DNA from 2 places in the Bradyrhizobium sp. AUGA SZCCT0105 genome. Region 2 is predicted to be linked to the other one. Evidence: riboswitches for the same ligand, from Rfam matches in the RefSeq annotation. Region 2 holds a riboswitch; the other holds the start of a gene.
What was found. A riboswitch is a leader RNA that binds a small molecule or an ion and turns the genes downstream of it on or off. The one in region 2 is predicted to bind glycine.

Region 1 (5,716 bases), 150 kb from region 2:
AAGCCGGACAAATCGCGCGCCGACCGAATATGGCAGGTGGTCCTGCTCGAGCAGCTCGTAGAGACGCTCCCGCAGTCCGGGATCGCTGATCGTGGGCCTACCCGGAGCCGTCGCCACGATCAGCCTCTCCGTCAGGCGCCGGCCGATGCCTGTTGAGTCATGGCCTGCTCGATCGCCGATAGCGCGGCATCGGCCTTGGCGCCGTCGGGCCCACCAGCCTGCGCCATGTCGGGCCGGCCGCCGCCGCCCTTGCCGCCGAGCACTTCGGAGCCCTTGCGAACCAGCTCGACCGCGTTGAAGCGCGAGGTCAAGTCAGCGGTGACGCCGACCACGATGCCGGCCTTGCCGTCCTCGGTGACGCCGACGATCGCGACCACGCCGGAGCCAATCTGCTTCTTGCCATCGTCGACCAGGCTCTTCAGGTCCTTGGTCTCGACGCCTTCGACCGCGCGCGCGAGCAGCTTGACGTTGCCGACCTCGCGAACGCCGGAGGCCGCGCCGTTCGACGACGCTCCGCCGCCCATCGCGAGCTTCTTGCGGGCATCCGACAGGTCGCGCTCGAGCTTCTTGCGCTCCTCCATCAGAGCCGCGATGCGCGCCGGCACATCCTCGATCGTAGTGCGCAGCTCGGCCGCCGCGGTCTTCGCCAGCGTCATGGTGTCATTGGCGTGCTTGCGCGCATGATGTCCGGTCAGCGCCTCGATGCGGCGGACGCCGGAGGCGACCGCGCTCTCGCTGGTCACCGAAATCAGGCCGATGTCGCCGGTGCGGCGGACATGGGTGCCGCCGCAGAGCTCGACCGACCAGCCGAGCGCGTTCTGGCCGTGCTCGCGGGCGCTCTTGCCCATCGAGACGACGCGAACCTCGTCGCCATACTTCTCGCCGAACAGTGCGCGCGCACCGGCCTCGCGGGCGTCGTCAACACCCATGACGCGGGTCGTCACCTCGTCATTCTCGAGCACGACGTTGTTGGCGATGTCCTCGACCCGGGCGAGCTCTTCCGGCGTGATCGGCTTCGGATGCACGAAATCGAAGCGCAGGCGATCGGGCGCGACCAGCGAGCCGCGCTGCGCGATGTGGTCGCCGAGCACCTGGCGCAGCGCCTCATGCAGCAGATGCGTCGCCGAGTGGTTGGCGCGGATCGACGAACGCCTGGCGTGGTCGACCTCGAGCTGCAGGGCGGTGCCGACGTTCAGCGTGCCCTGCTCCACCGTGCCGACATGCACGAACAGGTCGCCGGCCTTCTTCTGCATGTCGGTGACGCGGAATTTGACGCCCTCGCCCGTGAGGATGCCGACGTCGCCGACCTGACCACCGGACTCGGCATAGAACGGCGTCTGGTTCAGCACGATCGCGCCGCTCTCGCCGGCCTCGAGGCCGTCGACCTCGGCGCCGTCCTTGACCAGCGCCGTCACCACGCCTTCCGCGCTCTCGGTCTCATAGCCAAGGAATTCGGTTGCGCCGAGCTTCTCGCGCAGCGGGAACCAGATGGTCTCGGTCGCCGCCTCGCCAGAGCCTGCCCAGGAAGCGCGCGCCTTCTCGCGCTGGCGGTTCATCGCATCGGTAAACGATGCCTGGTCCACGCTGATGCCGCGCGACTTCAGCGCGTCCTGTGTCAGGTCCAACGGGAAGCCATAAGTGTCGTACAGCGTGAACGCGGTGTCGCCGTCGAACATGTCGCCCTTCTTGAGGCCGGCGCTCTTCTCATCGAGGATCGACAGGCCGCGCACCAGCGTCTTGCGGAAGCGGGTCTCTTCCAGCTGCAGCGTCTCCTCGATCAGCTTCTCCGCGCGCACCAGGTCCGGATAGGCCTGGCCCATCTCGCGGACCAGCGCCCAGACCAGGCGATGCATCAGCGGCTCGCTCGCGCCCAAGAGCTGTGCGTGACGCATCGCGCGGCGCATGATCCGGCGCAGCACATAGCCGCGGCCCTCGTTCGACGGCAGCACGCCGTCGGCGATCAGGAACGCCGAGGAGCGCAGATGGTCGGCCATCACCCGGTACGACGCCACGTTCTGCTCGTTCGGCCCATGGCCGAGGGCCGATGCGGCCGCATCGATCAGATGGCGGAACAGATCGGTCTCGAACACGCTCTCGACGCCCTGCAGGATGCAGGCCATGCGCTCCAGCCCCATGCCGGTGTCGATCGAGGGACGCGGCAGCGCCACGCGCTCTTCCTTCGTCACCTGCTCGTACTGCATGAACACCAGGTTCCAGAATTCGAGGAAGCGATCACCGTCCTCCTCCGGGCTGCCCGGAGGTCCGCCCCAGATGTGCTCGCCGCGATCGATGAAGATCTCGGAGCACGGACCGCACGGGCCGGTATCGCCCATCGCCCAGAAATTGTCTGAAGTCGGGATGCGGATGATGCGGTCATCCGAGAACCCTGCGATCTTCTTCCAGTAGCCGGCCGCCTCGTCGTCGGTGTGGTAGACGGTGACGAGAAGCTTGTCCTTCTTCAGCCCGAAATCCTTGGTGATCAGATTCCAAGCGAGCTCGATCGCGCGCTCTTTGAAGTAGTCGCCGAACGAGAAGTTGCCGAGCATCTCGAAGAAAGTGAGATGGCGCGCGGTGTAGCCGACATTGTCGAGGTCGTTATGCTTGCCGCCGGCGCGCACGCACTTCTGCGACGTCGTGGCGCGCTGATAGCTGCGCTTCTCGACACCGGTGAAGACGTTCTTGAACTGCACCATGCCGGCATTGGTGAACATCAGGGTCGGGTCGTTGCGCGGAACCAGCGGCGACGACGCCACGATCTCGTGGCCGTTCTCCTTGAAGAAGTTCAGAAATGTCGACCTGATGTCGTTGACGCTGCTCATGTTCATCCAATCGGAAAAAGGGGCCGGCCAGCCGCAAAAAGGCGTCATTTTCCGGCCGAACGCTTTTAGACATTGCCAGCTGCGGTGTCCAGAAACTGTGCAGGCGGATCATGGGCTTGCCGCGGCAGCACAAAGCCCCATTGGATAGTTGCTGCAGCTGCGTTGACAGTCTTGGTGGCGCCGTGTTTTCTACCTACCTGTTACTAGTCACGTCGGGAGAGACCGGCCTTACCGCCGGCGCCGAAGGAGCAACCGCCCCGGAAACTCTCAGGCAAAAGGACCGCGTGACGTCTAACATCTGGAAAGAGGCGCTGGGGTTGGTTCTCCCCGATGCGTCCGCCGACGGGATAATACTCTCAGGCACAGCGACAGATGGGGCTTTCTGCAGGTTTCTCAAGGGGAAATAGGTCCCCTGCGGGAACCGCGAGGGCCCTGTGATGTCTGCGCGCGAAACCTCCCCGCTGAAACAGACCCCGCTGCACGCGCTGCATCTGGCACGTGGGGCCAAGATGGTGCCGTTCGCCGGCTACGACATGCCGGTGCAATACACGGCCGGCGTGCTGAAGGAGCATCTCCACACCCGCAAGGAAGCCGGCCTGTTCGACGTGTCCCACATGGGACAGCTCGTGCTGAAGGCCAAATCCGGCAAGGTCGGCGACGCGGCGCTCGCGCTGGAAAAACTGGTGCCGCAGGACATCGTCAGCATCGCGCCGGGACGGCAGCGCTACGCGCAATTCACCAACGACGACGGCGGCCTGCTCGACGATCTGATGGTGGCGAATTTCGGCGATCACCTGTTCCTGGTGGTCAACGCCGCCTGCAAGGCCGAGGACGAGGCGCATCTGCGGGCGCATCTCTCCGATGCCTGCGAGATCGTGTCGCTGGCCGACCGCGCGCTGATCGCGCTGCAGGGGCCGAAAGCCGAATCGGCGCTGGCGAAACTCTGTCCAGATGTCAGTTCGATGAAATTCATGGACGCAGGTCCGCGCCGCCTCAGTGACATCGACTGCTTCGTCTCGCGCTCCGGCTATACCGGCGAGGACGGCTTTGAGATTTCCGTGCCTGCAGACAAGGCGGAAGCCCTGGTCAGTGCGCTATTGGACAATCCCGACGTGCTGCCGATCGGGCTCGGCGCCCGCGACAGCCTGCGGCTCGAGGCCGGGCTTTGCCTCTATGGCCACGATATCGACACCACGACGACGCCGGTCGAAGGCGCGCTGGAATGGTCGGTGCAGAAGATTCGCCGCAGCGGCGGCGCCCGCGCCGGCGGTTTTCCGGGCGCCGACAAGATTCTCGCGCAATTCGCCGACGGCGCCGCTCGCCGCCGTGTCGGCCTGAAGCCCGACGGCCGCGCGCCGGTGCGCGAAGGCGCTGCCCTGTTCGCCGATCCGACCTCGACCGAGCCAATCGGCAAGGTGACCTCGGGCGGCTTTGGCCCGAGCCTCAATGCGCCGGTTGCGATGGGCTATCTGCCCACCACCCTCTCCGCCGTCGGCACCACGGTTTTCGCCGAAGTGCGCGGCCAGCGGCTGCCGCTCAAGGTCGCCGCCACGCCCTTCGTTCCCAATACCTACAAACGCTAAACGCCAAAGGATCTATCCCCATGACGACGCTGTACACGTCCGACCACGAATGGCTCCGCATCGAGGGCGACGTCGCCACGATCGGCATCACCGATTACGCGCAGTCACAGCTCGGCGACGTCGTGTTCGTCGAGCTGCCTAAGGTCGGCCGCAGTCTGAAGAAGGCCGAGGCCGCCGCGGTTGTCGAATCCGTCAAGGCAGCCTCCGACGTCTACGCGCCGATCACCGGCGAAGTGATCGAGGTCAACGAGGCGCTCGCGGCCGAGCCCGCGCTGGTCAATTCGGATGCCGGCGGCAAGGCCTGGTTCTTCAAGCTGAAGATTGCCGACAAGGGCGAACTCGGCGGCCTGATGGATGAGGCCGCCTACGCCGCGCACACCGCCTGAGGATCACCCCAAGGATTAGCCCATGAACGCGCCCTTCAAGCCGATCAACGAAGCCGCCACCGATTTCGTCCGCCGACACATCGGACCATCCCCGCGCGACATCAACGCGATGTTGGAGACGGTCGGCGCCGCGAGCCTGCAGGCGCTGATGAATGAGACGCTGCCGGCGTCGATCCTTCAGAAGGCGCCGCTCGATCTCGGCCGGGCGCTGAGCGAAACCGAAGCGCTCGCGCATATGAGCGAGCTCGCCGCGCAGAACCAGGTGTTCACCTCGCTGATCGGCCAGGGCTATTCCGGCACCATCCTGCCCGCGGTGATCCAGCGCAACATCCTGGAGAACCCGGCCTGGTACACCGCCTATACGCCGTATCAGCCGGAGATCAGCCAGGGCCGGCTCGAGGCCCTCTTCAATTTCCAGACCATGATCTGCGATCTCACCGGGCTCGACGTCGCCAACGCCTCGCTGCTCGACGAGGCGACCGCGGCCGCCGAAGCAATGGCGCTCGCCGAGCGCCACTCGCAGGTGAAGGCAAAGGTGTTCTTCGTCGACAAGGAGGTGCATCCGCAGACGCTGGCGGTGATGCGCACGCGCGCCGCGCCGCTGGGCTGGGCGCTGGTGGTCGGCGATCCCCTGACCGAGCTCGACAAGGCCGACGTGCTCGGCGCGCTGCTGCAATATCCCGGCACGACAGGCGCAGTGCGCGACCTCCGGCCGGCGATCGCATCGCTGCGCGCCAAGGGTGCGCTTGCGATCGTCGCCGCGGACCTGCTGTCGCTGGCTTTGCTGACCTCGCCCGGTGAGCTCGGCGCCGACATCGCAATCGGCTCGGCGCAGCGGTTCGGCGTGCCGATGGGCTATGGCGGACCGCACGCCGCCTACATGGCGGTGCGCGACACGCTGAAGCGCTCGCTGCCCGGCCGCATCGTC
Region 2 (5,716 bases):
TCGAGGCCCGTGTCATGCGTGCGATCAACGCGACATAGATGAAGGAGAGCGTGCAGGTCGGCAGGATGATGCGTTCGAAGAACGGACCGAAGCCGGCCGAGATGCTCTTGAAGCCCTGCACCGGCACCCAACGCAGATCGATCGCAAACACCTGGATCAGCACATAGCCGATCACGAACACCGGCACCGAGAAGCCGAGCACCGACAGCCCCATCACGCAGCGATCGATCCAGGTGCCGTGTTTCCATGCCGCGATCACGCCAAGCGGCACCGCCACCAGGATCGAAAGCACGATGGTGGCGAGTGCGACCGAGATCGAGGGCTCGAGGCGCGGACCGATCATTTCGAGGATCGGCTTGTTCGAGATCAGGGAGACGCCGAGGTCGCCGTGCAGCAGCTTGGCGACCCAGGTATAAAACTGGATGTAGATCGGCTCGTTGAGACCGAGCGAGGTGCGTATACGGTCGAGCTGTTCCGGTGTCGCATTGTCGCCGGCAAGAATTGCGGCCGGGTCACCCGGCGTCAGCCGCAGCAACAGGAACACGAACAGAGCCACCACGCCCATCACGGGAATGGCGGCGAGGATGCGGCGGAGGAGATAGCCGATCATCGCTGCTATCTCCTGCCGTCAGATGGTGCGAAGCGAAGGCTGGGCCGCATCATACTCATGGTGTCCCCGTGATGTGTCTCATGCGCTTCTGCGTCTTGTCTCAAGACTAGCGCGAACGTGATGAATTTGCAGGCAAATACTGTGCCAATGGAGACGTCATATCAAGGCGCGGTTCAGGCCGTTGGCGGCCTCCTTTGGTCTGAAGTTGCTATTTCGAATTGCACATGTCGCCATGTGCCACCGACCTGAAACGGCAAGTCCATTCACGCTTTCACCACGCCGCACCAATTGGCGACGAACAGTGCGATGCTCTGCGTTGTCTTGCGAAGGCTGTCGAGCTCGACACGTTCGTTGAACGCATGCGGGCCGATACCGTACGGACCATAGCAAAGGGCAGGGATGCCGTAGTCGACGCAATAGTAGCGGGTGTCGTTGACGGCGGTGGACAGGCGCTCCTGCATCGGAGCCTGGAAGATGGAATGATGTGCTGCCGACAGGGCTGCTTCCGCTTCGCTGCCAGGCTCGCACACCGCTGCGTCTGCCTGAAAACCGCTCCACACGAGCTCGGCCGGATTATCGGACAGGAAGTCGTCGGCCTTGTGCGCCTCCGTCAGGCATTCCTCGATGCCGCGCATCGCCTGCTGGGGTGTTTCGCCCGGCAAGAGACCAAGCCGGCAATCCAGTTCGCACCAGGCCGCGGTCGAACTGGCCCAATCGCCGCCCTTGATGATCCCGACGTTGAACTTGATCGGATTCTTGACGCTGCGGAACCAGCTGTTGTCGAGCGCCCGGGCATTGAGCGCCCTGGTGTAATCCTGGAATGCGCGCACCAGATGCATCGCCGACAGGATGGCGCTCGTACCGGCTTCCGAATAGGCGACATGCACCGGCGTGCCGCGGACGCGCAGTCGAAACCAGACGGCGCCGACCTGGGCGCGCGTGAGCGTGTGTCCGGTCGGTTCGGGAATCAGGCAGGCGTCGGCGCGATAGCCGCGCATCAAGGTCGACAGCGCGCCGTTGCCGGTGCTCTCTTCCTCGGTCACGGTTTGCAGATGGACGCGTCCGCCCGGGGCATAGCCGGCGTCTCTGAAAGCATCGAGCGCGAAGATCATTGCCGAGACACCGGCCTTCATGTCTTGCGCGCCGCGCCCGAACATCCAGCCGTCGTGCACGGCGCCCGAGAACGGCGGTTGTTCCCAAAGATCGGCGGGCCCCTCCGGCACCACGTCGATATGACCTTGCAGGATCAGGCTGCGTCCGCTGCCTTTGCTGTCGAGCGTCGCAACGACCTGCTGCGATCCGGCAAGGTCGATGCCGTCCATCGGTGCAGCCTTCGGATGACTCATCAGGTTGACGTCGGCAAGGCTGAACGTATCGACGTCGTAGCGGCGCTTTGCGAATTGCTCCGCCAGCCAATGTTGCTGTGGGGCTTCCTGTCCGCGCAAGCTGCGGAACTGCACCATGCGCGACAGGAACGCGATCTGATCGTCGAAGTTTCGATCGACGGCCGCGCACAGCTCTGCGGCAATCTGATCCGGCTTGGTCAACGTCTCGTGCGTGTCCGCCACCCCAATGCGCATTGTCCCCTCCCGCGCTGAAGCGCTTTTCCCCAATGTGACGCTAGTCGTTGTCATGCGGTGTTTCTCAGCGAATTCCGACTTGGCCACACGCAAATACGCTCATATTCTTCCTCGTCGGCCGGATAATTAGGGGAAAGCTGCGCGGGCGGTCTCGGTCACATCGACCTGCGACGGCACCATTGAAGGCGTGTCGAGGTCGCGCCAGTCATCGATCGCGCCTGCCACCATCTGCGCCGTCGCAGCCGACAGCGTCCAGCCGAGATGACCGTGGCCGGTGTTGTAGAACACGCCCGGAAACCGTCCGGCGCGCACCACCGGCATCATGTTCGGCATCATCGGGCGCAGGCCGGCCCACGGCACGACCCTCGAGGTGTCGATGCCGGGAAAATGCTGCCGCACCCAATCCACCAGCGGCTGGATGCGGTCTGCGCGGATGTCGCGGTTGAAGCCGTTGAACTCGGCCGTGCCGGCGACGCGGAAGCGGTCCGCGCCGAGCCGGCTGGTGACGATTTTCGCCGCCTCATCGAGCAGGCTGACGGTTGGCGCAGCGTCCCGGCTTTGCGGCGCATCGAGCTGCACGGTGATCGAATAGCCCTTCACCGGATAGACGTTGACGCGGTCGTTGAGCAGGCCTGCGAAGTGGCGGCTCGCGACGCCGGCGCAAATCACGATGCCGTCCGCCTGCAACTCATGTCGCGTCGCGACGCCAGCATCGTGCGAAGCGGCTTCGTTCCAGCCGATGCGGAAGCCGTCGTCGCCGCGCGCGATCGCATCGACATCGGCTTCATGGACGAAGCTCGCACCGCGGCGGATGCAGGCGTCGGCGAGCCCGCGCGTGAACTTGTGGATATCGCCGGTCGCGTCCGACGGCGTGAAGAAGCCGCCATAGCAGGTCGTCTGCAGCGCGGGTTCGATGCTGCGGATTTCGTCCGCCGTCACCGGCCGGCGGTCGAGCCCGCCTTGTTGCAGCAGCGTGTTGACGCGCAGGCCCGCCTCGAATCCGGCCTTGTCGTGATAGACGTGCAGGATGCCGCGGCGTTCGAGATCGAAGGCGATATTCTCGCGCTGTGCGATCGAGAACAGATGCTTGCGCGCTTCGATTGCGAGCCGCGTGGTCTCGATGGTGTTGGTGCGATAGCGGCCGATGTGGCCGACGAACTCGCCGATCCAGGAGTATTTGTGCCAGCTCGGCTTCGGATTCATCAGCAGCGGCGCGTCGCTTCGAAGCATCCAGCGCAACCCCTTGAGGATGGTCGCGGCGCTGTTCCACACCTCCGCATTGCTGGCGGAAAGCTGTCCGCCGTTGGCGAACGAGGTTTCCATCGCGGCGTAGCGATGCCTGTCGAGGACAGTCACCCGGTAGCCGCGTTCGAGCAGGGCATAGGCCGTCGTCACGCCGGTGATGCCGGCGCCAATGATTGCGATGTGAGGCATGGTGGTCTTCAGGCTCCCGTGGGTTAGAGTCGCCGAACCACCGGTGAAACCGGCTGTTTCGACGCCCCATCTGTCACGGTACCTGAGAGCTTGATCCGCATCGGGCCTCGGCCCGATGGCAGACTATCCCCTTCGGTGGACGTCATGGCCGTTTCCATTTGGCCATGCCGTCTCTCTCCAGATCGTCCTGACGATACAGTCCTTTTGCCTGAGAGTTTCCGGGGCGGTTGCTCCGTCGGCGCCGAAGCACAACACGAATGTTGTCGCTTCGATCTCTCCCGCATCGTCGTGTTGGACGGCCGGACCGTAGGCGAAGCCAAAAAATTGGACAAGGCTAAATTTCGGTCCGGCAGTGCCAACGTGTTGTGCAGTGCAAATCGAGTTAATCGAGCGTCGCCAGCAGTGCCGCCATCAGGCGGCCACGCTCGGCGAGGCTCTCGACTTCGATATGTTCGTTCAAAGTGTGGGCGTCGGCGCCCCGTACGCCGAGGCCGTCGAGGGTCGGGATGCCCATCGCGCCAGTGAAGTTGCCGTCAGAGCCGCCGCCGGCGCTGCCATGCGGCAAATCAAGACCCATATCGGCGGCGAGACGCTTTGCCTTTTCATAGAGGGCCATGGTGCCGGCATCCGGCTCCCACACCGGGCGCGTGACGCCGCGCGTGACCTTGAATGTCACGTCATTTGCCGTACCCGACAGCGCCAGCATGCGCTCGACGCCGCGGTCGAGATCGGCCTGGCGCTTGGCCATGCTGAGCGCTTCGCCGGTGCAGGTCGTTGCGACGCAATTGACCCATTGCCCGCCATGCACGATGCCGACCGAGAAGGTGCAGTCTTCGGTGGTCATGCCGTCGATGGCAATGATTTGCCGGGCCATTTCGCGGATCGCGGAACGGCCCGAGGAGAGTGTCGCGCCGGCATGGCTTGGCTTGCCGACAGCTTCCAGATTGAAGCGCGCGATTGCGTAGCGGCCGGTGACGACGCCGTTGTTCGGCCGGCCGGGCTCGGGCACCAGCACGTATTTGTTGCGCGCGGCTTCGGCCTCGATGATGACGCGCGTCGACGGCGTGCCGACCTCTTCATCGGGCGTGAACAGCACCGTGATCGGCAGCGGCGTCGTAAAGGACGCGCGCGCCAACTGCCGGATCGCCTCGATCGACAGATAGTTGCCGCCCTTCATGTCGAAGATACCGGGCCCGAAGCACTTGTTGCCTTCGCGCCGCCACGCCAGCTTTTCGATGGTGCCGACCGGGTGCACGGTGTCCAGATGGCCGGCGATGAGGATGCCGGGCTGACCTTGTTTCGGATGGGGAAAACGGGCGCGGACGCAGCCAGCGAAGCCCTGGCGTCCCGCGATGCGTTCGATCGTCGCACCCATCACCGCCATCTCGCGCGCGGCGAGGTCGAGCATGCGCTCGACTGCGGCCGCATCCCATGTCGGACTCTCGCATTCCACCCAGCTGCGCAGCCCCTGCAGCATCGCTTCGGAATCAAAAGGAAGATTGGCGGGGTTCATGTCTTTTCTCTCTTGTTGTTTGTGCGCGCCGATACGCGTTCGCGTGCCGTACGAAAAGCTCGGAAGACGAGTTTGTAAAGTCAAATGCGCTGCACCAGCGGTTCATTCGTTCGTATACGTTCGATCCTGCCGGAAACCGATTGACGCGCATTGCGCTTGATGCAAGTCTCGATTTCACAAGCCATACAGCATGTTAGTTCGCCTAAATAACGAACCGCATGCATAACGAATAAGCCGGCTTTGACCAGTTACACGTCAGGAGAAATTGCATGTTCCCTATCTCGCGTTGGAAGCACCGCACGCTAGCGGCTGCGTTGACGGCGCTCGCGCTGTCGTTCGCGCCGCAGGAATTGTCCTTTGCGCCGCAGGCGATGGCCGCGGGCAAGACCATCACCGCGGTGATGCATTCGGATCTGCGCGTCATCGATCCGATCCTGACCACGGCCTATATCACGCGAGACCATGGCTACATGGTCTACGACACGCTGGTCGCGACCGACTCCAACTTCAAGATCCAGCCGCAGATGGCCGACTGGAAGGTGTCTGACGACAAGCTCACTTACACATTCACGCTGCGCG

Region 1: linked by a shared signal. The riboswitch ahead of gcvT (glycine cleavage system aminomethyltransferase GcvT) and the one ahead of JQ573_RS10635 (D-amino acid dehydrogenase) in region 2 are both predicted to bind glycine.

What each region holds. Positions count from the first base shown of each region.
Region 1 covers NZ_JAFCMK010000002.1:493,850-499,565, forward strand. Annotated here, with positions in the region: gene JQ573_RS11390 (cyclic nucleotide-gated ion channel) at 1-120, opposite strand, end outside; gene alaS (alanine--tRNA ligase) at 132-2,819, opposite strand; glycine riboswitch at 3,023-3,111, shown strand; gene gcvT (glycine cleavage system aminomethyltransferase GcvT) at 3,257-4,402, shown strand; gene gcvH (glycine cleavage system protein GcvH) at 4,423-4,788, shown strand; gene gcvP (aminomethyl-transferring glycine dehydrogenase) at 4,811-5,716, shown strand, end outside.
Region 2 covers NZ_JAFCMK010000002.1:340,542-346,257, reverse strand. Annotated here, with positions in the region: gene JQ573_RS10645 (ABC transporter permease) at 1-610, opposite strand, end outside; gene JQ573_RS10640 (ArgE/DapE family deacylase) at 874-2,190, opposite strand; gene JQ573_RS10635 (D-amino acid dehydrogenase) at 2,317-3,624, opposite strand; glycine riboswitch at 3,693-3,807, opposite strand; glycine riboswitch at 3,811-3,915, opposite strand; gene JQ573_RS10630 (M20/M25/M40 family metallo-hydrolase) at 4,007-5,137, opposite strand; gene JQ573_RS10625 (ABC transporter substrate-binding protein) at 5,407-5,716, shown strand, end outside.